Regions from separate parts of the Shinella oryzae genome, predicted to be linked through region 3. Evidence: riboswitches for the same ligand, from Rfam matches in the RefSeq annotation. Region 3 holds a riboswitch; each other region holds the start of a gene.
What was found. Region 3 has a riboswitch for cobalamin ahead of fdhA (formaldehyde dehydrogenase, glutathione-independent). Riboswitches for the same ligand answer to the same signal wherever they lie in the genome.

Region 1 (7,145 bases), 1.5 Mb from region 3:
GGCCTCGCAGGCTCGCTCCAGGGCTGCCGTCGCATCCGTCCTCGTGTCCACGATATCAGCCATTTCGCGCTTCCGTTTCGTCGGCTTCCTTTACAGGGCTTTGGCAGCGGATGCCAAGAGGCCAGCCCATTGCCTAAAATTGCAACGACCTGATTAGACTGGCCGTAAGGGCGCGCTGATATGCCTGATGGTAACAGGTTGTGCCCACAGGTTCCGGTTGATGACACACAAGAAATCCTCCACGATCGATGTCGCGCTGCGCGTTGCGACGGCCATGAAGCAGATGGGCATCGAGGGCCTGCCGCGAAACTACGAGCTGGTCTATGAGGCCTATGCGGGCAACAATCCCGATCTCGTGCGCGAGTTCATCGCGCTCGGCAAATACAAGACCCAGGCGGGGCTCGACGAACTCGGGCGCAAATACCTGCCGCATCAGCATGAGGCGAGCGTGCTGCAGCGCTCGGCAGGCGCTATCACCAACGAGATGGCCAACTTCATGGACCTGCTCGGTCAGGAGCGCGCCTCGCTTTCCGACTATGGCCGCCTGATCGGCGAAGCGTCGCAGGTGATCCGCAATGCCAGCGGCATGGGCGAAGGCGCGCTCGGCAGTTCGCTCGAGGCCCTTCAGCGGGCAACAGAGCTGCGTGTCACGCATACGGCTGAAATGGCGAAGAAGGTCGCGGCGCAATCGGTCGTCATGGACGGCATCCAGAAGGAGATGGCGGAATTCGAGGCGATGAAGTTCATCGATCCGCCGACGAAACTCGGCAATCGCCGGGCCTTCAACAAAGCGCTTGCCAGCGTCTATGCCAATCCCGAACTGCCCATGCTGTGCGGCGTCGCCATCGCCGAGGTCGATGCGGGACGGCGCTTTTCTCCCGCGCAGATCGAAGCGCTTTCGGATCACCTTGTGACGTTCTATGGCGGGCTCATTCGCCAGGTGTTCCCCGGTGAAGACCTCGCGGTGCGTTTCGATGGCCTGCGCTTCGGGTTCTTGTTCCACACAGGGGACGAAGCGGAGATGCTGCGGCTCATCGATCAGTTGCGCAATACGTTCGAGACGGTGGCGTTGCGCGATCCGCGCACGGGCCGCAATCTCGGCCATCTCACCCTGTCAGCCGGTGTCTGCATGGCCGACCGGGCCGATAGCGCGCTGGCTCTGTCATCGGCCTGCGAGCAGGCATTGGCGGAGGCGCGGGCTGGCGGCGGTGACAGGGTCGTCGTGCACGGACCGGGCGAATCCGCCGCTTCCGGTCGCGACTGGATGATCTACCGGGCGTCCTGAGCCACCGGGCGCTGCCGGTTACGGCTACATCGCCCGGATGATCTTGCGCAGCGCCTCGTTGCCTGCGCTAAGCATGAGAACGTTCTTCATCGCCAGCTTCGGGTCATCGGTGCGGAACAGCACGCCGTTTCCGCGTATCTTGTTGTCGATCCTGAGCCGTCCGGCTTCTTCCGCAGGCGTGATCGCGACGGCGAAGTACATGCGGCCCGGCTTGCGGGAGATGCTATCGAAGAACTGCTCCCCGTGGTCGCTGTCGGCGCCGATCTCGGCCTGGAAATTGGCCATGTAGAAGGCCCATTGAACATTCTCGAATTCGGCAAAGCGGGACTTGGCGACGGTGATATGGCAGTAGCCGAGATGCGGCGTGCCGGCGAGCGTGCGGTGAAAGATGAGGCGGGGAAACTGGATGGACTGGTGGAAGCGGTTGATACGGCCGTGCGTGATGCTGCCGGCCCGTTCCAGCTTGCGGCCGGTACGCTCGGCGACTTCTTCGTAGCTGAGATAACGTTTTTCGGTAGCGCTCCAGGTCGGCGTGCGATCGATCCGCCCCGTGCGCAGGAATTCGGTATGCGCGGACCGGGGCGGGTTCGCGCGCTTGAAGGCGACAGCGTCGTAGTATCGGAAACCTGTCTGCTGCACCCGTCGCACCCCATCGTCGTGCCTTTATCGACGAAAGAGTATGGAAACGTCGTTAAGCTTTCCTTTCCGACAGGGTGCCTTTTCCAGGTGCATCCTTTATGGTCGCAATATGACAACCTGCCGTCACGCGGCCGCCTGCTGCCAAAACTATACGCATTGCGCCGCAAAATTAGGCGCATCACATTGAAACCTTTAACTTAATGAGAGCAATGCAGGTAGGGCCCATGCAAAGGGGGCTGTCGTCAAAACATGATGGCATGTCGTTTTCCGGCGTGCCGCCCGGTCTTTCTTGCGGTTAGATAAGAACACTCAAGGTGCCCGCCTCCAAGGGAGGGGTGGAGAATTGGGAAGCCGGTTTAAATCCGGCGCTGCCCCCGCAACGGTGTTGGAGCAAGGTGCAGCAGGAAGCCACTGGACGGGAGGTCCGGGAAGGCGCTGCACCAGGTCCGGAAGGCATGGTCCCAGGCGAGCCGCGAGGCTTTCTGTGCGGATCATGACCGGCCAAGGACACTCCTCAGCCCGGAAACCAGCCTGGAGTAACGATCGTGACTGGCTGCGGCGGGCGGCCGGGAAGCGTGCAGACCGTGCGGCTTGCCGCCCGGATGCCGTCTCCTCAGCGCGCCTCGGCAAATTATTGGATATTCTGAGGATCCGGCATGGACATTCACAGCGACGTGCTCCGCAAGCTCAAGAACCGGCGCGAAGGCCACAGCCTCGAGCAGGCTTTCTACATCGACCCCGACTATTACAAGCTCGATCTTGAGACGATCTGGTACCGCGACTGGCTGTTCATCGGCCACGATTGCGAGATCCCCAAGTCCGGCAACTACTTCACGGTGCAGGTAGGCGATTATCCCGTCGTCGTCACCCGCGACCGGACCGGCACCGTTCGTGCCCTTCACAATTCCTGTCGCCATCGCGGCTCGCGCGTCTGCACGCAGAACAAGGGCTCTTCCGCCAAGCTCGTCTGTCCCTACCACCAGTGGACCTACGAACTCGACGGTTCGCTGCTCTTCGCGCGCCACATGGCTGAGGATTTCGACAAGACCCAGCACGGCCTGAAGCAGATCCACTGCCAGACGGTCGGCGGCTATATCTTCATCTGCCTTGCCGATGAGGCGCCCGATTTCGCGCCCTTCCGCAATCTCGTCGATCCCTATCTCGCCCGCCACCGCCTTGGCGAGACGAAGGTCGCCTTCGAGAGCACGATCATCGAGAAGGGCAACTGGAAGCTCGTGTGGGAAAACAACCGCGAGTGCTACCACTGCGCCGCCAACCATCCGGAGCTCTGCCGCACCTATCCCGAAGCGCCGAGCGCGACGGGCGTACAGGGCGCCAAGGATGACCCCGTCATCGCGGAGCACTGGGCGAAGTGCGAAGCCGCCGGCTTGCCGAGCGAGTTCAAGATCTCGCCGACCGGCCAGTTCCGCGCCGCGCGCATGCCGCTCATCCAGGATGCCGAGAGCTACACCATGTCCGGCGCGCGCGCCGTGCAGCGGCCGCTGTCGAGCGACGTGCTGGAAAGCCATATCGGTACGCTCCTGCTCTTCCATTACCCGACGACCTGGAACCATGTGCTGGCCGATCACGCCATCACCTTCCGCGTCCTGCCGCTCGGCCCCGAGCTGACGCAGGTCACGACGAAGTGGCTGGTCAACAAGGATGCGGTCGAGGGCGTGGATTACCGGCTCGACGAGCTCACGCATGTCTGGACTGAAACCAACGACCAGGACCGCCGGATCGTCGAGGAAAACGCCTTCGGCATTCGCTCGCCGGCCTACCAGCCCGGCCCCTACTCGCCCGAAGACGAGGGCGGCGTGATGCAGTTCGTCGAGTGGTACACCAACTTCATGGTGGAGCGGCTCGACGGCGCCAAGAAGCCGCTGTCGCGGGTCGCCTGACATGACGGTCACGAGCGATTTCCGCCATTTCGACGAACTCCAGCCGTGGAACGATCGCCAGCATATGCTGGAATGCATTGCCGTCACGGTGGAGACGGCCGATGTGATGACCTTTACCTTCCGTTCCGATCGTGACAACTGGTTCCGGTACCTGCCGGGCCAGTTCGTCACGTTGGAACTGCCGGTCTCGGAAGACGATCCGGTCATGCGGACCTATACGCTGTCTTCGACCCCTTCGCGTCCCTTCTCCGTCGCCGTGACGGTGAAGGCGCAGAAGAGTTCGATCGGCACGCGGTGGATGTTCGATCATCTGCGTCCCGGCATGAAGCTGAAGGCCTTCGGCCCGCTCGGCGATTTCTCCTTCGTACGCTATCCCGCGGAAAAGTACCTCTTCATCTCGGCCGGCTCCGGCGTGACGCCGATGATGTCGATGACGCGGTGGATGTCGGATTGCAGCCCGCAATCGGACGTCGCTTTCGTCACCTGCGCCCGCAAGCCGGAAGACCTGCTGTTCAAGGCGGAGCTCGAATGTCTCGCGGCCCAGATGCCCAACCTGTCGCTGGGCTTCGTCGTGGAAGGCCATAATCCGCGCGACGGATGGCACGGCGTGCGCGGTCGCATCGATGCTGCCCGGCTGTCGCTGCTGGCACCGGATTTCCGTGATCGCACCGTCTTCTGCTGCGGTCCGGAACCCTTCATGCGTGGCGTGCGCGACATGCTCAAGGTCTGCGGCTTCAACATGGACCGCTACCACGAGGAAAGCTTCCAGCCGGCGGCCGCGCCGGCGCCGGAGGAAATCGCGATCCGCGCGGGTGCGGGTGAACAGGAGGTCGATGCCAACGCGGTCTCGACCGTCACCTTCACCATGGCGGGCAAGGACGCGAAATGCCCGCCCGGCCAGACGATCCTCCAGACGGCGCGTTCGGCCGGGGTGCGTATCGGCGCGGCCTGCGAAGGCGGCCTGTGCGGCACCTGTCGGGTGATGAAGATTTCCGGCGAGGTCGAGATGAACCACAATGGCGGCATTCTCGATGATGAAATCGAGGAAGGCTATATCCTTGCCTGCTGCTCGCGGCCGATCGGCGACGTGTCCATCGAAGCGTAAGCCAGCGCTGCGCGATCTCGATAAAAAGCCCCGTCACCGACCGGTGACGGGGCTTTGCGTTTTCGGATTGTGATCCGGCCTCAGTCCGCCTTTGCGCGGCGCGCCGGAAAGAGGATGACGTCGCGGATCGACGGGGCGTTGGTGAGCAACATGATCAGGCGGTCCACGCCGATACCGAGGCCGCCGGCGGGCGGCATGCCCTGGTCGATCGCATCCAGGAACTCGTCGTCGAGCTGCTTGTCCTTCTCGCCGCGGGCATGGGCCTGGTTGAGCTGCTCGACCATGCGGGCGCGCTGCTCTTCCGGGTCGTTCAGTTCGGAGAAGGCATTGCCGAGTTCCCAGGCATTGCAATAGGTCTCGAACCGCTCGACGAGGCGCGGCTCGCCCGGTACTTCCTTGGCGAAGGGCGAGATGTCTTTCGGGAAATGGGTGACATGGCTCGGCTGGATCAGCGTGCCCTCGACCTTCTCCTCGAAGATGAAGGCAAGGCACTCGCCCCAGGTCCAGTCCTTTTCAACTTCGAAGCCGGCCGCCTTGGCGGCGGCGCGGGCTTCCTCGTCCGTCTTGATGGCAAGGAAGTCGATACCGGTGGCTTCCTTGACGGCATCGGGCATCGGCACACGCTTGAACGGGCCCTTGAAGGAGAGCTCCTTGTCGCCATAGGCGAATTCGGTCGAGCCGTGGATCTTGACGGCCAGCTCGGCGAAGAGGCGTTCCACGAGGTCCATCACGTCCTCGTAGTCGGCATAGGCCCAGTAGCACTCCATCATCGTGAATTCGGGATTGTGCCTCGTCGACACACCCTCATTGCGGAAGTTGCGATTGATCTCGAACACCTTGTCGGTGAGGCCGGAGACCAGCGTGCGCTTCAGGAACAATTCCGGCGCGATGCGCAGGTACATGTCGAGCTTCAGCGTGTTGTGGTGCGTCTTGAAGGGCTCGGCCGTCGCGCCGCCGTACACCGAGTGCAGCATCGGCGTCTCGACTTCCATGAAGCCGTCGTTTTCCATGAAGCGGCGGATGCCTGAGACGATCTTCGAGCGCTGCTGGAAGCGCAGCTTCGATTCCTCGTTGGTCATGATATCGAGATGGCGCTTGCGGTAGCGGATCTCGACATCCGAAACGCCGTGCCACTTCTCGGGCATCGGCAGCAGCGTCTTCGTCAGCATGACGATCTCTTGCGCGTTGATCGTCAGCTCGCCGCGCTTGGTGCGGCGCACGGTGCCGGTCACGCCGATGATGTCGCCGATATCGATCATCGGCAGCAGGTCGCGGGCCTCCTGCGGCGTCGTATCCTTGTGGCTGAAGATCTGGATCTTGCCCGAGGCGTCATGGATGTCCATGAACATGCCGGAATTGCGCGAGGAATAGACGCGGCCGGCGACCGTCACGACGTCGCCGCTTTCCGTATCGGGTTCCAGCGTCTCGTATTTGTCGGCCAGTTCCGCATTGGTCATCGTGCGATGAAAATGCGCCGGATAGACATCGCCGATCGTCTTGCGCAGCTGCTCGAGCTTCTGGCGGCGGACTTCCGTCGGATCGGAGGAAAGGGCGGTTTCTGTCTTCGTGTCGGTCATTTTTTCGAACTCTGTTGCGGCGCTTGCCGCGCAATTAATTGCAAAACACCGCCCCTGGCTACCCCCTCACCCTGGCCCTCTCCCAGAGGGGAGAGGGGACTGGAGTGTGTCGTGGGCGCCATATGCCCCTTCTCCCCTCGGGGAGAAGGTGCCGGCAGGCGGATGAGGGGGAACCCCTCTTTCTTACTTCCCGCTACCGACCATCGAGGCTACCACCTGCGCGGCGACCTTCAGGCGCTGGCGCACGACGGAGCGGCCGAGAATGGCCATCGAGTCGAACAGCGGCAGCGAGCGCGACGAGCCGGAGACGGCGACGAAGAGCGGGGCGACGACGACCTTCAGCTTCTTGCCGAGCTTGTCGGCGCTGGCGCGCAGTTCCGCCTCGATGCTCTCGACCGTCCATTCGGGCATCTTTTCAAGATCCGGCTGCACCTGGTTCAGCACTTCGAGGATTTCTTCCGGCGTGGACTTCACCTTGGCGAAGGACTCCGGCGTCAGGCCGAGATCGGATTTCAGCAGGAAGCCGGCGAGGTCGGGCAGTTCGCCGAGCTTGGAGATGCGCGACTGCGAAAGCTTCAAGCCCTGGCGGACGCGGTCGTTCTCCATGGCCCATTCCAGCACGCGCTGGGTGAACTGTT
Region 2 (7,145 bases), on a different replicon from region 3:
GCGCCGAAGGGCAGGGCGTTCATGATCGCGGCGTGGCGCTCGCTCATGGCGCCGTCGTAATTGGTATCGGGGCCGACGATGCGGTCGATGAGCGAGATGAGCAGGCTGGCCAGGCGCCCGGCGGGTTTCGGCGTTGCCCAGTCGCCGTCGAAGACGAGCAGCCGACCGCCTGGACGCAGGAGGCGGAACCATTCGCGGAAGGTTTCATCCGGCCGCGTCAGCGTCCAGACGAGGTGCCGGCAGATGATGGCGTCATAGGACTGATCGGCTTCAAGGGTGTTTTCGGCATCCGCCAGCAGGAAGCGAAGCCTGGTCTTGCCCGCATGCTTGGCGCGCGCGACCGCAAGCATGGCCTCGGAGAAGTCGAGGGCGGTGACGTCGTGGCCGAGGTCATGGATCAGGCGCGTCACCTCGCCGGTGCCGCAGGCAAGTTCGAGAACGCGTTTCGGGGCGGGCCCCAGCTGGTCCCGGATCGGCCGTTGCCAGGCGTCGGCCTCGGGACCTGCGGGAATCCTGTGACCGAAGGCGAGATCGAACGTCCCGGATCGTCTCGACCAATAGTCCCGTATTTCTTCCTTGAGATCGAAGTTCCGGCCGTCCATCCGTCAGCCCATCGCGTACTGGATATTGTAGCGGCCGTGCACGGCGGAGCGCTCGATATGCGCACGCACGCCGAACACCCGCGCGAAAAGGTCCTCGGTCAGCACCTCCTGCGGGGCGCCGGCGGCCACGACCTTGCCGTTCTGAAGGACGGCGAGACTGTCGCAGAACATCGCCGCGAGATTGAGATCGTGCAGGGCGATGATCGACGTGACGCCGAGCCGGGTGACGAGCGACAAGATTTCCAGCTGGTGCTGGATGTCGAGGTGGTTGGTCGGCTCGTCGAGCAGAAGTTCGCTCGGCGTCTGCGCCAGTGCCCGCGCGATGTGCACCCGCTGACGCTCGCCGCCTGAAAGTGTATGCCAGAACTGGTCCGCCCTATGGGTCATGTCCACCCGTGCTAGCGCGTCCTCGACGGCGAGGTCGTCATCCACGCCCCAGGGGGACAGCAGGCCGCGATGCGGTGTTCGCCCGAGCTGGACGACATCGCGCACCGTCAGCTGGGTATCGGTCGTCGCCTGCTGTTCCACGAAGGCGACGCGACGTGCGAGGTTTGCCCGCGGGATAGCGGCGATATCCTGCTCGGCAAGGCGTATGATGCCGCTGTCGACCTTGCGCAGGCGGCAGATCAGCCTGAGCAGGCTGGATTTTCCCGAACCGTTTGGCCCCAGAAGGCCGAGCACCTTGCCCTGCTCGACCGCCAGCGTGATGCCGTCGACGATGATGGTCTTACCGGCGGCATAGGTCACGTTCTCGACGGCGATACTCACACGCTTCTCCGGGCACGAAACAGGATGATGGCGAAGGCCGGCGCGCCGAACAGCGCGGTGACAACGCCGATGGGCAGGATCTGCTGCGGAATGATGATGCGCGAGACGATGTCGGCGAAAACCATAAAGATCGCCCCGCCCAGCGCCGTCGCCGGCAGGAGACGGTGGTGCGAAGGGCCGACGATGAAGCGCGCGGCATGCGGGATGACGAGCCCGACGAACCCGATGGAGCCGACCATGCTGACGACAGCGGCGGTCATCAGCGCCGTGATGCCGAACAGCACGACCTGGACGCGCCGCACGGCGATGCCGAGTGCGGCGGCGGCATCCGTGCCGAAGGCGAAGGCGTCCAGCGCGCGGGCGTGGAACAGGCAGGCGAGATATCCGGTAATGGCGACCGGCACGGAGAGATAGACGTCGGTCCAGCGCACGCCGCTCATCGAGCCGAGCAGCCAGAACAGCACGCCGCGCGCCTGTTCGGCATTGGCGGATGTGGTGACGATATAGGAGGTGAGTGCATTGAAGAGCTGCGAGCCGGCGACACCGCACAGAATGATGCGCTCGCTCGACCGGCCGGCACCGGCCGCAAGGACACCAACGAGCAGGAAGGCGACGATCGCGCCGATGAAGGCGCCGCCCGACAGCGTCAGCGCGCCGTAGCCGAGGCCGAGGATCATGACGCAAACAGCGCCCGTCGAGGCGCCCGCCGAGATGCCGAGCACATAGGGTTCGGCAAGCGGATTGCGCAGCATTGCCTGGAGCACGACGCCGCACAGGGCAAGCGACGCGCCGGCGCTTGCGGCAACGAGCGCGCGGCTGAGCCGGTAATCCCAGACGATACCCTGGTGAATGCGGTTGAGTTCGAAGGACGTGCCGAAGATCCGGTTCGACACCGCCCTGACCGTCGTGGACAGGGGAATGGCGATCTCGCCGATCGCGACGGCGAGGCTGATCATGATCGCGAGCAGGATGACGGCGACAACGGTGAGCGCTACGAGCGCCCACCAGCGATGGTGTCTGGATGCGGCAGCCCTCACTGCGACAGGCCGAAGGACTTGATGCCGGCAGCCAGCGTCTCGATACCGTCGATCGTACGGATCGTCGGGTTCATCGACTGGGCATCCATCATGACGAAGCGCTTGTTCTTCACCGCATCGAGTTCCTTGGTGACAGGGTCGTTCTCAAGGAAGTCGATCTTGGTCTGCGGGTCGTCGGCTGCATAGCGGCGGCGATCCATCGTTGCCAGCACGATGACGGCGGGATTTGCCTGTGAGATGGTTTCCCAGCCCACCAGCGGCCATTCTTCTTCGGTGGTGACGACGTTCTTCGCGCCGATCGTCTTGAGGATATAGGCCGGTGCGCTGTTCTTGCCGGCGATGAAGGCGTCGCCGCTCACCTCCTTGCTGGAGAACCAGAACACGACGGGAAGGTTCTTGCTGGCGGCGCCCTCGATGGAGGCGACGGCGTCGGTCTCGCGCTTCTTCAGGTCGGCGATCAGGGCGTCGCCGCGCTCCTTGATGTCGAAGATTTCGGAGAGTTCGGCGATTTCCTGATAGATCAGGTCCATCGTGAACAGCTCCTTGCGAACGCCGTCGCCGCCGTCGGTGTTGATCTTGGCGACGCAATCGGCCGGTGCGACGTAAGTGTTGATGCCGAGATCGGCGAATTGTTCGCGCTTGCCGACCGCGCCCTGCACGCCGACATGCCATTCGAATTCGGCGGCTACCAGGTCCGGTTCCTCGCCGACGACGGATTCGAAGCTAGGGTCGTTGTCGGCAAGCCGCTTGATCTTGCCGTTGGCCTCGGCATAGGCGGGCAGAACCGGGCCGACCCAGACGGCGGTGCCGGCGATCTTGTCGGCAAGGCCGAGCGAGAACAGGACCTCGGTCATGCCCTGGCCGATCGAGACGATCTTTTCGGGCGCTTTTGTAAAGGTGACCTGCTGGCCGCAATTGTTGATGGTGAGCGGATATTGGGTGGCGGCGAAGCCGGTACCGGCTAGGGCGGTCAGGCCGACGGCGAACGAAATGGTGGCGATGATCTGGCGCATGGAAACCTCGATTCCGGGAGAAGGCGAGCGCTGCGAAGCGCAGCGGGCGACGTGAGTGTCAGCTCGCGCGGAAAGCCCAATCGAGGCGGATGGATGCCGTCATATGGCGAAGGTTCAGGTCAGACATATCTGCTCCTTTCCAGGCATCCCCGCCCGGTTGATTGGATCGTGTTCGACGGCAGGTCTCCTGGCTCACGGATGTCTGTCGCTCATCTGCCTTCCCGCGGTGTTTCGCAGTGGCATGGCCGTTAAGGCCCGGGGATGGTCGACAATCCGCTTACAGTTGCGGGGGCAGCCACGGTCTTGGTCCCTTTTGGGTCGTCCGCACCGTGTTCCCTATTAATCCCTTCGGAGTCGTCCTCCGGGAACCGTCGCATTCCCCTTATGACGCGCCCCGATCCGCGTCAAGGCGCAGATGCTCGCTTGCGGAAGACACTGCCGCGTCTTCGTCGAAAACGGGACGTATGCAGGCCGCGATGGATGGCTTCGCCTGCTGCGCGAGCGTGCGTCGCATCGGCATCTTGCCCTTCAAGGCGATGCCATGCCATTAGAATAGCTTGATTTCTGGAGACGGATACATGGCGGAAAGCACGATGCTCGGGCGAGCGTGGAAATGTCTGGTAGTGGCGGCGTGCCTGTTCATGGCTAGCGCCGCCAGTGCCACGCCTGTTCTCGTCGTCGATCCCGACAGCCATCAGGTGCTGTACGAGGAAGATGCCGGCGTGCCGTGGTATCCGGCGTCGACGACCAAGCTGATGTCGGCTTTCGTGACGTTCGAAGCGCTGAAAGCGGGAGAGGTGACGCTGACGACGCCCGTGACCATGACGCGCAATGCGACCAAGCAGGCGTTCCTCGAATCCGGGCTGACCTTCGGCCGGGCGATGACGCTCGAGGATGCGCTTTTCGCCATGATCACCGCCTCTGCCAACGACGTCGCTGTCGCCGTCGCCGAAACGGTGGCGCCCAACGAGGCCGCCTTCGTCAAGCGCATGAATGACGCGGCGGCGCGTCTGGGGTTGACCGGCACCCATTTCGCCAACCCGAACGGTCTGTTCGATAAGACCAACTATACGACTGCACGGGACCTCGCGATCCTCGGCATGGAAGTCGACCGGCAGTTTCCCGAATACCGACGCTTCTTCCTGGCGTCGTCGGTCACCATCGACGGCAAGGAGATCAAGTCCAACAATCTGCTGCTGACCCGCTATCCGGGCACGACGGGGATGAAGACGGGCTTCCTGTGCGCATCCGGTCGCAATATCGTCGGGCTCGCCGCGCGAAACGGCAAGCGGGTGATGGTGGTCATTCTGGGCGCGACGACGGAGCGTGAGCGCAACGAACGCTCCGCCCAATACATGACCCAGGCCTTCGAGGGGCGGCTTTCCGGCGGCGCGCGCGTCGAGGACCTGGCGAACCGCAAGGATGTCGCACCGCAGGACATGCGCGTGCGCCTCTGCACCGACCAGAGCGCAGCCTACGAGGCAAGCCGCGACGCGCTCTACCCGATGGGGCTGCCCGGCCACGAGAGTTATCTGCAGGGCGAGACGAAAGGCGAGGTTCACACCATCAGCACATGGGCGGACGATACGGCCGTGGATGTGCCGATACCCGCCCGCCGGCCGTCTTAGTCCGGCGTCATGATGGCTCGGAGGCGCGCTCCAGCGTCTTCAGCATCGTCCGTTCCGCCAGGTTGAGGTAGGCGTCGAGCTGCGCGGCGGCCTCTTCGCGCTTGTTCTGTTCAAGCAGCGTCACGATCTCGCCGTTCATGTCCACGAAGGGCGCGTGCAGGTGCGCCGGGTCTTTCAGCAGCCCGAAGCAGAGCCGCAATTCCGCTGATATGCGTTCGTAGAATTCGCTGATGCGCGTGCTGTCTGCGAGATCGATGATCGCCGCGTGGAAGGTCATATTCGCGCTGCCGACGCCCGTCCAGTCACCGGCGTCGCGCCGCTCACGTCCTTCGGCGACCGCATCGCGCATTGCCCCGATGGCCGCATGCTGATGCCAGGCCTGGCGCAGGGCAGCACATTCCAGCATGCGCCGCACGCGGTATATGTCGATGACGGAGGCCATGGTCGGGACCGCGACGAAGACGCCGCGGTTGGCCTCATGGCGCAGAAGGCCGTCCTTGGTCAGCAGGCGGAACGCCTCGCGCAGCGAATTGCGCGACACGTCGAAGCGCTCGCTGAATGCTGCCTCGGACAGGCGCTGGCCGGGCGAAAGCTCTCCGGCGATCAGCAGCGCGCGGATACGCCGCGCCAGGCGGTCGGCAAGTGGCAGGCCCTGCCCATCCTCTGTCATTGTGTTTTTCCTCGCCCCATAATGCTCGTCGCTCTTCACTAGAGGAATGATTGTTGAACAATATTGATATTTTTGTTCTTTCATGTAAAGTCCTCCCTATCTGAAGGATAGCCATGGAGGGAACATGACGGCGATGGATCTCAACAGCGATCTCGGCGAGGGCTACGGCGCTTGGCGGATGGGTGATGACGCTGCGATGCTTGCCATCGTCTCCTCCGCCAATATCGCCTGCGGGTTCCACGCGGGCGATCCCGCCGGCATCTATCGCACGGTGAAGGCTGCCGCCGCGAATGGTGCGGTGGTCGGCGCCCATGTCTCCTACCCTGATCGCGTCGGATTCGGACGGCGCGATCTCGATATCACCACGGAAGACCTGACCGCCGACGTCATCTACCAGATCGGCGCGCTGAAGGGCATCGCGGCGGCGGCGGGAACGACGGTCCGCTACGTGAAACCGCACGGAGCGCTTTACAATCGCATTGCCTACGATGCCGGGCAGGGGCAGGCGGTGATCGATGGCATTCTTGCGGTCGATCCCTCGCTCATCCTGATGGGGCTCGCCAATGCCCCGATCCTCGATCTCGCCCGACGCACAGGCCTTTCCGTCGTTGCCGAGGCCTTTGCCGACCGGGCCTACACGCCGAAGGGCGAACTGGTCTCGCGTCGCGAAGCAGGTTCGGTCCTGCATGATGAGACCGTCATTGCAAACCGGATGGTGCAGCTTGCCCGCGGCGGAACGCTCCAGGCCATCGACGGCAGCACGATCCAGATCGAGGCGCAGTCGATCTGCGTGCACGGCGACAGCCCGGGCGCCGTTGCCATTGCGCGTGAAATCCGGCGTCGTTTCGAGGCGGAAGGTATCGCCATCCGTTCTTTTGCCGAACAGGCCTGAACGCCGTCCTCGCCGGGACTGTCCTGAAACATCGCCTTCGCGAGGCTCCGATGCGCGTTCTCCCCGTCAGCCTGACCACGGTCCTCGTCGAACTTGCCGATCTCGACGAGACGCTCGCACTCTTCGCGGCATTGCAGGCTGAGCCCATCGACGGCGTCGAGGAGATGGTGCCGGCCGCCCGTACGCTGATGATCCGTTTCCGGCCCGAGGTAATGTCTCCGGCGGCGCTTGCCGAACAGGTCGGCCGGCGCGATCTGTCGGCCCGCATCGAACCGTCCCGGCATCTGGTCGAGATCCCTGTGCACTATGATGGCGAAGACCTTGCCGATGTCGCGGAACTGACGGGCCTCAGCGTCGCGGAGGTCATCCGCCGGCACACCGGGAGCGAGTTCACCGTCGCCTTCTGCGGTTTCGCGCCGGGGTTCGGCTATCTTGTCGGCGGCGATCCGGCGCTGCATGTGCCGCGTCGCAAGAGCCCGCGCACCCGCGTTCCCGCCGGTTCCGTCGCGATTGCCGGCGCTTTCAGCGGCGTCTA
Region 3 (7,145 bases):
CGAGACCGTGCTCGACGCCGCGAACACGTGACGGGCGGCTGACCCCGCAGACCTGACAAGGGCCATGCGGCGACGCATGGCCTTTTTTCATGGAGGAAGACATGGAAGACCGCCTCTACCACGACCCCGCCCTTGCCGATTTCTACGATCTCGAAAACGGCTGGGACCGCTCCGAGGACTTCACCTTCTGCCGGGCGCTCGCCGCCGATGCCGACAGCGTGCTCGACCTCGGCTGCGGCACGGGGGAACTGGCGGTCGCGCTGTCCGGCGACAGGATGGTCGTCGGTATCGATCCGGCGCCCGCCATGCTGGAGATCGCGCGCGCCAAGCCGGGTGCGGCGCGTGTCGACTTCATCGAGGGAGATGCGCGCACGCTGCGGCTTGGCCGGCGCTTCGCGCTCGTCATGCTGACGGGGCACGCCTTCCAGGTGTTCCTCACGCCCGAGGACCGGCGCGCCGCGCTCGCCACCATCGCCGCGCATCTGGCGCCCGGCGGCCGCTTCATCTTCGACAGCCGCGACCCGGCCTGCCGCGAATGGGAGGAATGGGGGCCGGAGGGTTCGCGACGCCGCCTCGAGCATCCCCGGTTCGGCGCCGTGCAGGCGTGGAACGATGCGGCCTTCGACGCCGGCACCGGCATTGTGACCTACGAAACGCATTATGAGATAGAGCAGACCGGCCAGCGCCTGGCGGCCGCCTCGCGCATCGCCTTTCCGGCCAAGGAAGAGCTGGAGGCGCTGATTGCCGACGCCGGCCTGCGGGTCGAGCGCTGGTACGGCGACTGGCAGGGCAAGGCCTGGGCGCCCGGCGCGCGCGAGCTCATCCCGCTCGGCACGCTTGCCTGACGCCCCACAGGCGCTTCCTCAGACGGACCGCATCAGGCCGCCATCGACGCGGATGTTCTGGCCCGTGATGTAGCCGGCGCCCTCCGAGGCGAGGAAGGCGACGGTCGCGGCGATCTCCTCGCTGGTGCCGTAGCGCTTCATCGGCACGCTGTCGCGCCGCTCCTCGGTGCCCGGCAGGCTGTCGATCCAGCCCGGCAGCACATTGTTGATGCGGATGTTGTCGGCCGCATAGGTGTCGGCGAAGATCTTCGTATAGGCGGCAAGCCCTGCGCGGAACACGGCCGAGGTCGGGAACATCGACGAGGGCTCGAAGGCCCAGGCGGTGGAGATGTTGACGATCGACCCGGACTTCTGCGCCTTCATGATCGGCGCCACCAGCCGCACGGGCCTGACGACGTTCAGGAGATAGACGTCCATTCCCTTGTGCCAGTCCTCGTCCGTGATGGCGGTGATCTCGGCGCGCGGGCCGTGGCCGGCGCTGTTGACCAGCACGTCGATGCGGCCAAAAGTCGAGACGGCGAAGTCGACGAGCCGCTTGAGGTCGTCGTTGGACTGGTTGGAGCCGGTGACACCGATGCCGCCCAGCTCGGCGGCCAGCGCCTCGCCCTTGCCCGACGAAGACAGGATGGCCACCTTGAAGCCATCTGCCGCCAACCGCCGTGCCGAGGCCGCGCCCATGCCGCTGCCGCCGGCGGTGATCACCGCTACCTTGTTCTCGCTCATACCTGTCTCCCGTCTTCGAATGAGAACCGTTGATAGCACCTTCCGCCCCCGCGCGCGAAGCACCTTCCGTCGCCGGACCAATGCGATTATCAATCGAACAACCGAGCGCCCCGCCATGGAGCATGACAGATCGTGACTATGCCAGAAGACGCGCCCGCAGCGCGCCCGCGCCGGGCAACCCGCGTCACCCTGCTGTGCCGCGGCGCCACGGCTGCCAACCGGCAGGCACGGTTCTCCGCCGGTGATAGCCTCCTGCCGAAGGAGCCGGCCCGCGCGGCGGCTCTTGCCGAGAGCCTTCGGCCCTTCGACCGCGTGTTCTGCGCGCCGGAGGCCTGTGCGGCCGAAACGGCGGCGGCCTTCTCCGCCGCACCGATCCCCTGCCCGGCGCTGCGCGATCTCGACTATGGTTCGTGGAGCGGAGAGACGGTGGACGAAATCGCGAAGCGCTTTCCAGACGCGCTGCGGCACTGGATGGCCGATCCGGCCGCGGCCCCGTATGGCGGGGAAAGCTTCGAGACGGCGGCCAGCCGTGCCACGGGCTGGCTCGATGGATTGCACGGCACCGGCGGGCGCATCCTCGCCGTGACGCATGCCATGCTGCTCAAGCTGGTTTTCGCGCATGTGGTGGGCGCACCGTTGACGGCGGTGTGGCGCATCGATGTCGAGCCGCTCGGCTTTCTCGACCTGTCGAGTGATGGGCGCCGATGGGCGCTGCGCGGTTTCGGCGCCGGCCTGCCCCCGGCCGGTCCCGACAGCGGCGCGTGACGGTTCAGCCCGTTGCGGCGAGCGGCAGGAACGGCACGATGGCGCCCGTCGCCTCGTGGCCCGGCGCGTCCTCATCCGCCGCAATTCCCTCCGCGCCTCTGTCGAGCACGGCGCGCCATTGCGAGACCAGCGCCAGATAGGAGCCGCCGCCGAAGCGGCGCGCCATCCTGTCCTGCTGGCGCAGCGTGATGCGCACCGTCGCGCGGCTGAAACGATCGGTGTGGGAGAGGAAGGATTCCGGCTCGACACGCCGCGCCAGCCCATCCAGCACCGCCTTGCGCAGGATGGGCAGGTCCGGGCGGGCGAACTGCGCAAAGAGATCCTGGAAGCGCGCATGGTCGTCGATGTCGAAATCGAGATCGCGGCCCAGGCTGTCCATGACGGGATTGGCGGGATGCAGATAGCCGAGCGGCACATGGTATTTCGGGATCGGCGTGTTGGCCGAATGGGTGCGCCGCGAGCGGATGAGGTGCGGCAGGAGATGGGTGTGCGGCCCCGGCGGCGAGACACCGCCCGTATCCGGGCCGCCGATCTTCTGGAACACCTCGATACGGCCGAGACGGGTCAGCGCGACGCGATGCGGATGCGCCTTCAGGATGGCGGCCGTCGCCGGATTGTGCGGATCGAACAGGCTGCGGCCGGTCTCGGCGCGCAGGATGGCGAGAAGGGCCGGATCGTTGGTGCGGATGCAGAAATCGCATTGCGGCAGGGCAAGGCCGAGATCGAAGAGGATGGCGGCTCTGTCTGCCACGCGCACCGCCTCCGCGTCGGGGCCGAGTTCGGTCAGCGCTTTGCGGCCGTTCATCGCCGCGTCGCGCTGCGGCAGGCAGAGTGCTACGCCATGGCTCCAGCGCTGCGGGCGGCAGCTCAGCGCCTCATAGGCGACGAGCACAATCTGCCCGACCGTATCGGCATCGAGCCGGATGGCGCCGCGCGGGTGGCGCGCACGAAGAGCGTGGGCGCATCGGCCTGCAGATACTCGCCCGGGTCCTGGTGGAATTCCGCAACGGCGCCGTAAGACCCCATGCTCCACCCGGCCCGCCGGTCGATGAGATGATCGATCAGGACATCCCTGATATCCGCCATGGTTTCCTCCGTCTCGATTGAACGCCGCGGCGTTGCATCGGCGTGGACCGCGCCGGCCTTTTACTGCCGGCGCGATACCGGTTTGTCAGGCGGCCTTGAGCAGGTCGCCGTGCGGGTCGAGCACGAACTTGGTCGCCGCGCCCTGGTCGAAGCTCTCGTAACCCTGGACGGCATCGTCGAGCGCGATGATCTTCGCGTTGACGATGTCGGCGATGGGCAGGCGGTCGTGCAGGATGGCCTGCATGAGCTGCCGGTTGTACTTGAGAACAGGCGTCTGGCCGGTGTGGAAGGACTGCGCCTTCGCCCAGCCGAGGCCGAAGCGCAGCGAAAGGCTACCCTGCTTGGCGGCGCTGTCGACGGCGCCCGGATCTTCCGTGACATAGAGCCCAGGAATGCCGATCGAGCCGGCGGCGCGGGTGATCTCCATCATCTGGTTGAGCACGATGGCCGGCTGCTCGCCGCCCGCATGGCCGCGCGCCTCGAAGCCGACGGCGTCGATGGCGCTGTCCACCTCGTTCGTGCCAACGACCTCGGCGATCATGTCACCGAGACGGTCGCTCTTGGAGAGGTCGATCGGCTCGAAGCCCACCCGAGCGGCGTGCGCCAGACGGTCCTTGTTGAAGTCGCCGATCATCACGACCGCCGCGCCGAGAATGCGCGCGGACGCGGCCGCCGCAAGCCCGACCGGGCCGGCACCGGCCACATAGACCGTCGAGCCGACGCCCACGCCGGCCTTGACGGCGCCGTGAAAGCCCGTCGGCAGGATATCGGAGAGCATGGTGAGGTCGCGGATCTTCGACATGGCCTTGTCGCGATCCGGGAACTTCAACAGGTTGAAATCGGCATAGGGGATCGTGACGTAGCGAGCCTGACCGCCGATCCAGCCACCCATGTCGACATAACCATAGGCACCGCCGGCGCGCGAGGGATTGACGGTGAGGCACACGCCAGTGTCCTGCGACTTGCAGCAACGGCAGCGCCCGCAGGCCACGTTGAACGGCACCGATACGATGTCGCCGATTTGAAGCATCTCGACGTCGATGCCCTTCTCGATGACCTCGCCGGTGATCTCGTGGCCGAGGACGAGGCCAGGCATGGCCGTCGTGCGACCGCGCACCATGTGCTGGTCGGAGCCGCAGATATTCGTCGAGATCACCTTGAGGATCACGCCGTGTTCGATACGGCGGCCATCGGGGGCCTCCAGCTTCGGGTCGTCGATGTCGCGGACCTCGACCTTGCCGGGTCGCATGTAGACGACGCCTCTGTTCCTGCTCATGTCTGTCTCCTCCTGGGTTTTGCCTCGTCCAGCCCGCCTGATGCGCGCCGGATCCTCTCGGAACGACCGCGCAGGCCAACGGGCGGAGCGCGGACCGTCGCTCGACGAAGGATGGAGAGGAGAAGGAAACGGGCCTATCGAGAGGACGCCGTTCACCTCTCGATCGCCCACCGCAATCGGCCGAGTCATCGTTCCAGGGCTGGTTTCCGGGCTTCGGAACTGTCCTTTCGGACGCTGCCGGCACCTTCCCGGCCTGATAGCCAGTGGTCTCTGCCGGAGCTTCGTTCCGCTACCGTTGCGGGGGCAGCGCCGGTATTCGACCGGCTTCCCAATTATCCATCCCGACTTGGCCGGGACGGCACCCTGAACGCACCCAGAAAATCATCCGGCAGGCCGAAAGACCCTCGGGAATACGACATCGACGGCGCCCCGAGCGACACGCCGCCGAACCGGCCGCCGCGGCTCAGAAATCCCAGTCGTCATCCTCGGTCGCGACCGCCTTGCCGATGACATAGGACGAACCGGAGCCGGAGAAGAAGTCGTGGTTCTCGTCGGCGTTCGGCGACAGCGCCGAGAGGATCGCCGGATTGACCTTGCAGGCTTCCGGCGGGAATAGCGCCTCGTAGCCGAGGTTCATCAGCGCCTTGTTGCCATTGTAGTGCAGGAACTTCTTGACGTCCTCGCTGAGACCGACGCCGTCATACAGCTCTTCGGTATAGCGGGCCTCGTTGTCGTAGAGCTCCAGCAGGAGATCGAAGGCGAAATCCTTGATCTCCTGTTGCCTGTCGGCGCTCAGGCGCTCGGCGGCGCGCTGGAACTTGTAGCCGATGTAATAGCCGTGCACCGCCTCGTCGCGGATGATGAGGCGGATCATGTCGGCGGTGTTGGTGAGCTTGGCGCGGCTCGACCAGTACATCGGCAGATAGAAGCCGGAATAGAACAGGAAGCTTTCGAGGAAGACGGAGGCGACCTTCTTCTTCAAGGGATCGGTGGACGCGTACTGCTCCATGATCAGCGCCGACTTCCGTTGCAGGAACTCGTTTTCCTCCGACCAGCGATAGGCGTCGTCCACATCGGGCGTCAGGCAGAGCGTCGAGAAGATCGAGGAATAGGAGCGCGCGTGCACGGCCTCCATGAAGGAGATGTTGGAAAGCACGGCTTCCTCATGCGGCGTCGCCGAATCCTCCATCAGCCTGACGGAGCCGACGCCGTTCTGGATCGTGTCGAGCAAGGTGAGCCCGGTGAAGACGCGGATGGTGAGCTTCTGCTCTTCCGGCTTCAGCGTCGCCCAGGAGGGAATGTCGTTGGACAGGGGCACCTTCTCCGGCAGCCAGAAATTGCCGGTCAGGCGGTTCCAGACCTCCAGATCCTTGTCGTCCTCGATGCGGTTCCAGTTGATGGCGCGCACGGCGGCGGCAGCCTTTGGCGCCTTGGTCGTCACTTGGATATTCATGGTCTTCCCCGAAATCAAAGCGCACACGAGACACAGCCCTGCACTTCCGTGCCTGACAGCGCCATCTGGCGAAGGCGGATGTAGTAGATGGTCTTGATGCCCTTCTTCCAGGCGTAGATCTGCGCCCGGTTGATGTCGCGTGTCGTCGCGGTGTCGCGGAAGAACAGCGTCAGCGACAGGCCCTGATCGACATGCTGGGTGGCCGCCGCATAGGTGTCGATGATTTTCTCCGGGCCGATCTCATAGGCGTCCTGGTAGTAATCGAGGTTGTCGTTGGTCATGAAGGCGGCGGGATAGTAGACGCGGCCGATCTTGCCTTCCTTGCGGATCTCGATCTTCGAGACGATCGGGTGGATCGAGGAGGTCGAGTGGTTGATGTAAGAGATCGAGCCGGTCGGCGGCACGGCCTGGAGGTTCTGGTTGTAGAGCCCGCCGTCCATGACAGCCGACTTCAGTTCCTGCCAGTCCTGCTGCGTCGGGATGTGTATACCGGCTTCTTCGAAGATGCCGCGCACCTGCTCCGTCGCCGGCAGCCATTCCTGCCCGGTGTATTTGTCAAAATATTCGCCCGAGGCATATTTGGAATTCTCGAAGCCCTTGAAGCTCACGCCTTTCTCGACGGCCAGCCGGTTCGAGGCGCGCAGAGCGTGATACGTCACCGTGTAGAAATAGATATTGGTGAAATCGACGCCTTCCTCCGAACCGTAGAAGATGCGCTCGCGGGCAAGATAGCCGTGCAGGTTCATCTGGCCGAGCCCGATGGCGTGGCTGTCGTCGTTGCCCTTCTCCACGGAGGGGACGGAGGAGATGTGGCTCATCTCAGAAACGGCCGTGAGCGCACGGATAGACGTCTCGATGGTCCGTCCGAAATCCGGCGAATCCATCGCGGCCGCGATGTTGAGCGAGCCGAGATTGCAGGAGATATCCTTGCCCATCTTCGCATAGGAAAGATCGGCGTTGAACGCGCTCGGTTCGCTGACCTGCAGGATTTCCGAGC

Region 1: linked by a shared signal. The riboswitch ahead of K6301_RS12290 (aromatic ring-hydroxylating oxygenase subunit alpha) and the one ahead of fdhA (formaldehyde dehydrogenase, glutathione-independent) in region 3 are both predicted to bind cobalamin.
Region 2: linked by a shared signal. The riboswitch ahead of K6301_RS18285 (ABC transporter substrate-binding protein) and the one ahead of fdhA (formaldehyde dehydrogenase, glutathione-independent) in region 3 are both predicted to bind cobalamin.

Annotation. Positions count from the first base shown of each region.
Region 1 covers NZ_CP081987.1:2,516,329-2,523,473, reverse strand. Annotated here, with positions in the region: gene K6301_RS12305 (L-threonylcarbamoyladenylate synthase) at 1-63, opposite strand, end outside; gene K6301_RS12300 (diguanylate cyclase domain-containing protein) at 221-1,285, shown strand; gene K6301_RS12295 (DUF6656 family protein) at 1,310-1,924, opposite strand; cobalamin riboswitch at 2,220-2,473, shown strand; gene K6301_RS12290 (aromatic ring-hydroxylating oxygenase subunit alpha) at 2,581-3,825, shown strand; gene K6301_RS12285 (FAD-binding oxidoreductase) at 3,827-4,930, shown strand; gene lysS (lysine--tRNA ligase) at 5,011-6,507, opposite strand; gene gltX (glutamate--tRNA ligase) at 6,691-7,145, opposite strand, start outside.
Region 2 covers NZ_CP081988.1:455,211-462,355, reverse strand. Annotated here, with positions in the region: gene K6301_RS18300 (class I SAM-dependent methyltransferase) at 1-602, opposite strand, end outside; gene K6301_RS18295 (ABC transporter ATP-binding protein) at 606-1,370, opposite strand; gene K6301_RS18290 (FecCD family ABC transporter permease) at 1,367-2,407, opposite strand; gene K6301_RS18285 (ABC transporter substrate-binding protein) at 2,404-3,420, opposite strand; cobalamin riboswitch at 3,581-3,808, opposite strand; gene K6301_RS18280 (D-alanyl-D-alanine carboxypeptidase family protein) at 3,999-5,048, shown strand; gene K6301_RS18275 (GntR family transcriptional regulator) at 5,056-5,718, opposite strand; gene K6301_RS18270 (LamB/YcsF family protein) at 5,843-6,610, shown strand; gene K6301_RS18265 (5-oxoprolinase subunit B/C family protein) at 6,661-7,145, shown strand, end outside.
Region 3 covers NZ_CP081987.1:651,058-658,202, reverse strand. Annotated here, with positions in the region: gene K6301_RS03220 (hypothetical protein) at 1-31, shown strand, start outside; gene K6301_RS03215 (class I SAM-dependent methyltransferase) at 102-845, shown strand; gene K6301_RS03210 (SDR family oxidoreductase) at 864-1,568, opposite strand; gene K6301_RS03205 (histidine phosphatase family protein) at 1,707-2,333, shown strand; partial or broken gene K6301_RS03200 (DUF6925 family protein) at 2,338-3,359, opposite strand; gene fdhA (formaldehyde dehydrogenase, glutathione-independent) at 3,505-4,695, opposite strand; cobalamin riboswitch at 4,876-5,076, opposite strand; gene nrdF (class 1b ribonucleoside-diphosphate reductase subunit beta) at 5,159-6,148, opposite strand; gene nrdE (class 1b ribonucleoside-diphosphate reductase subunit alpha) at 6,163-7,145, opposite strand, start outside.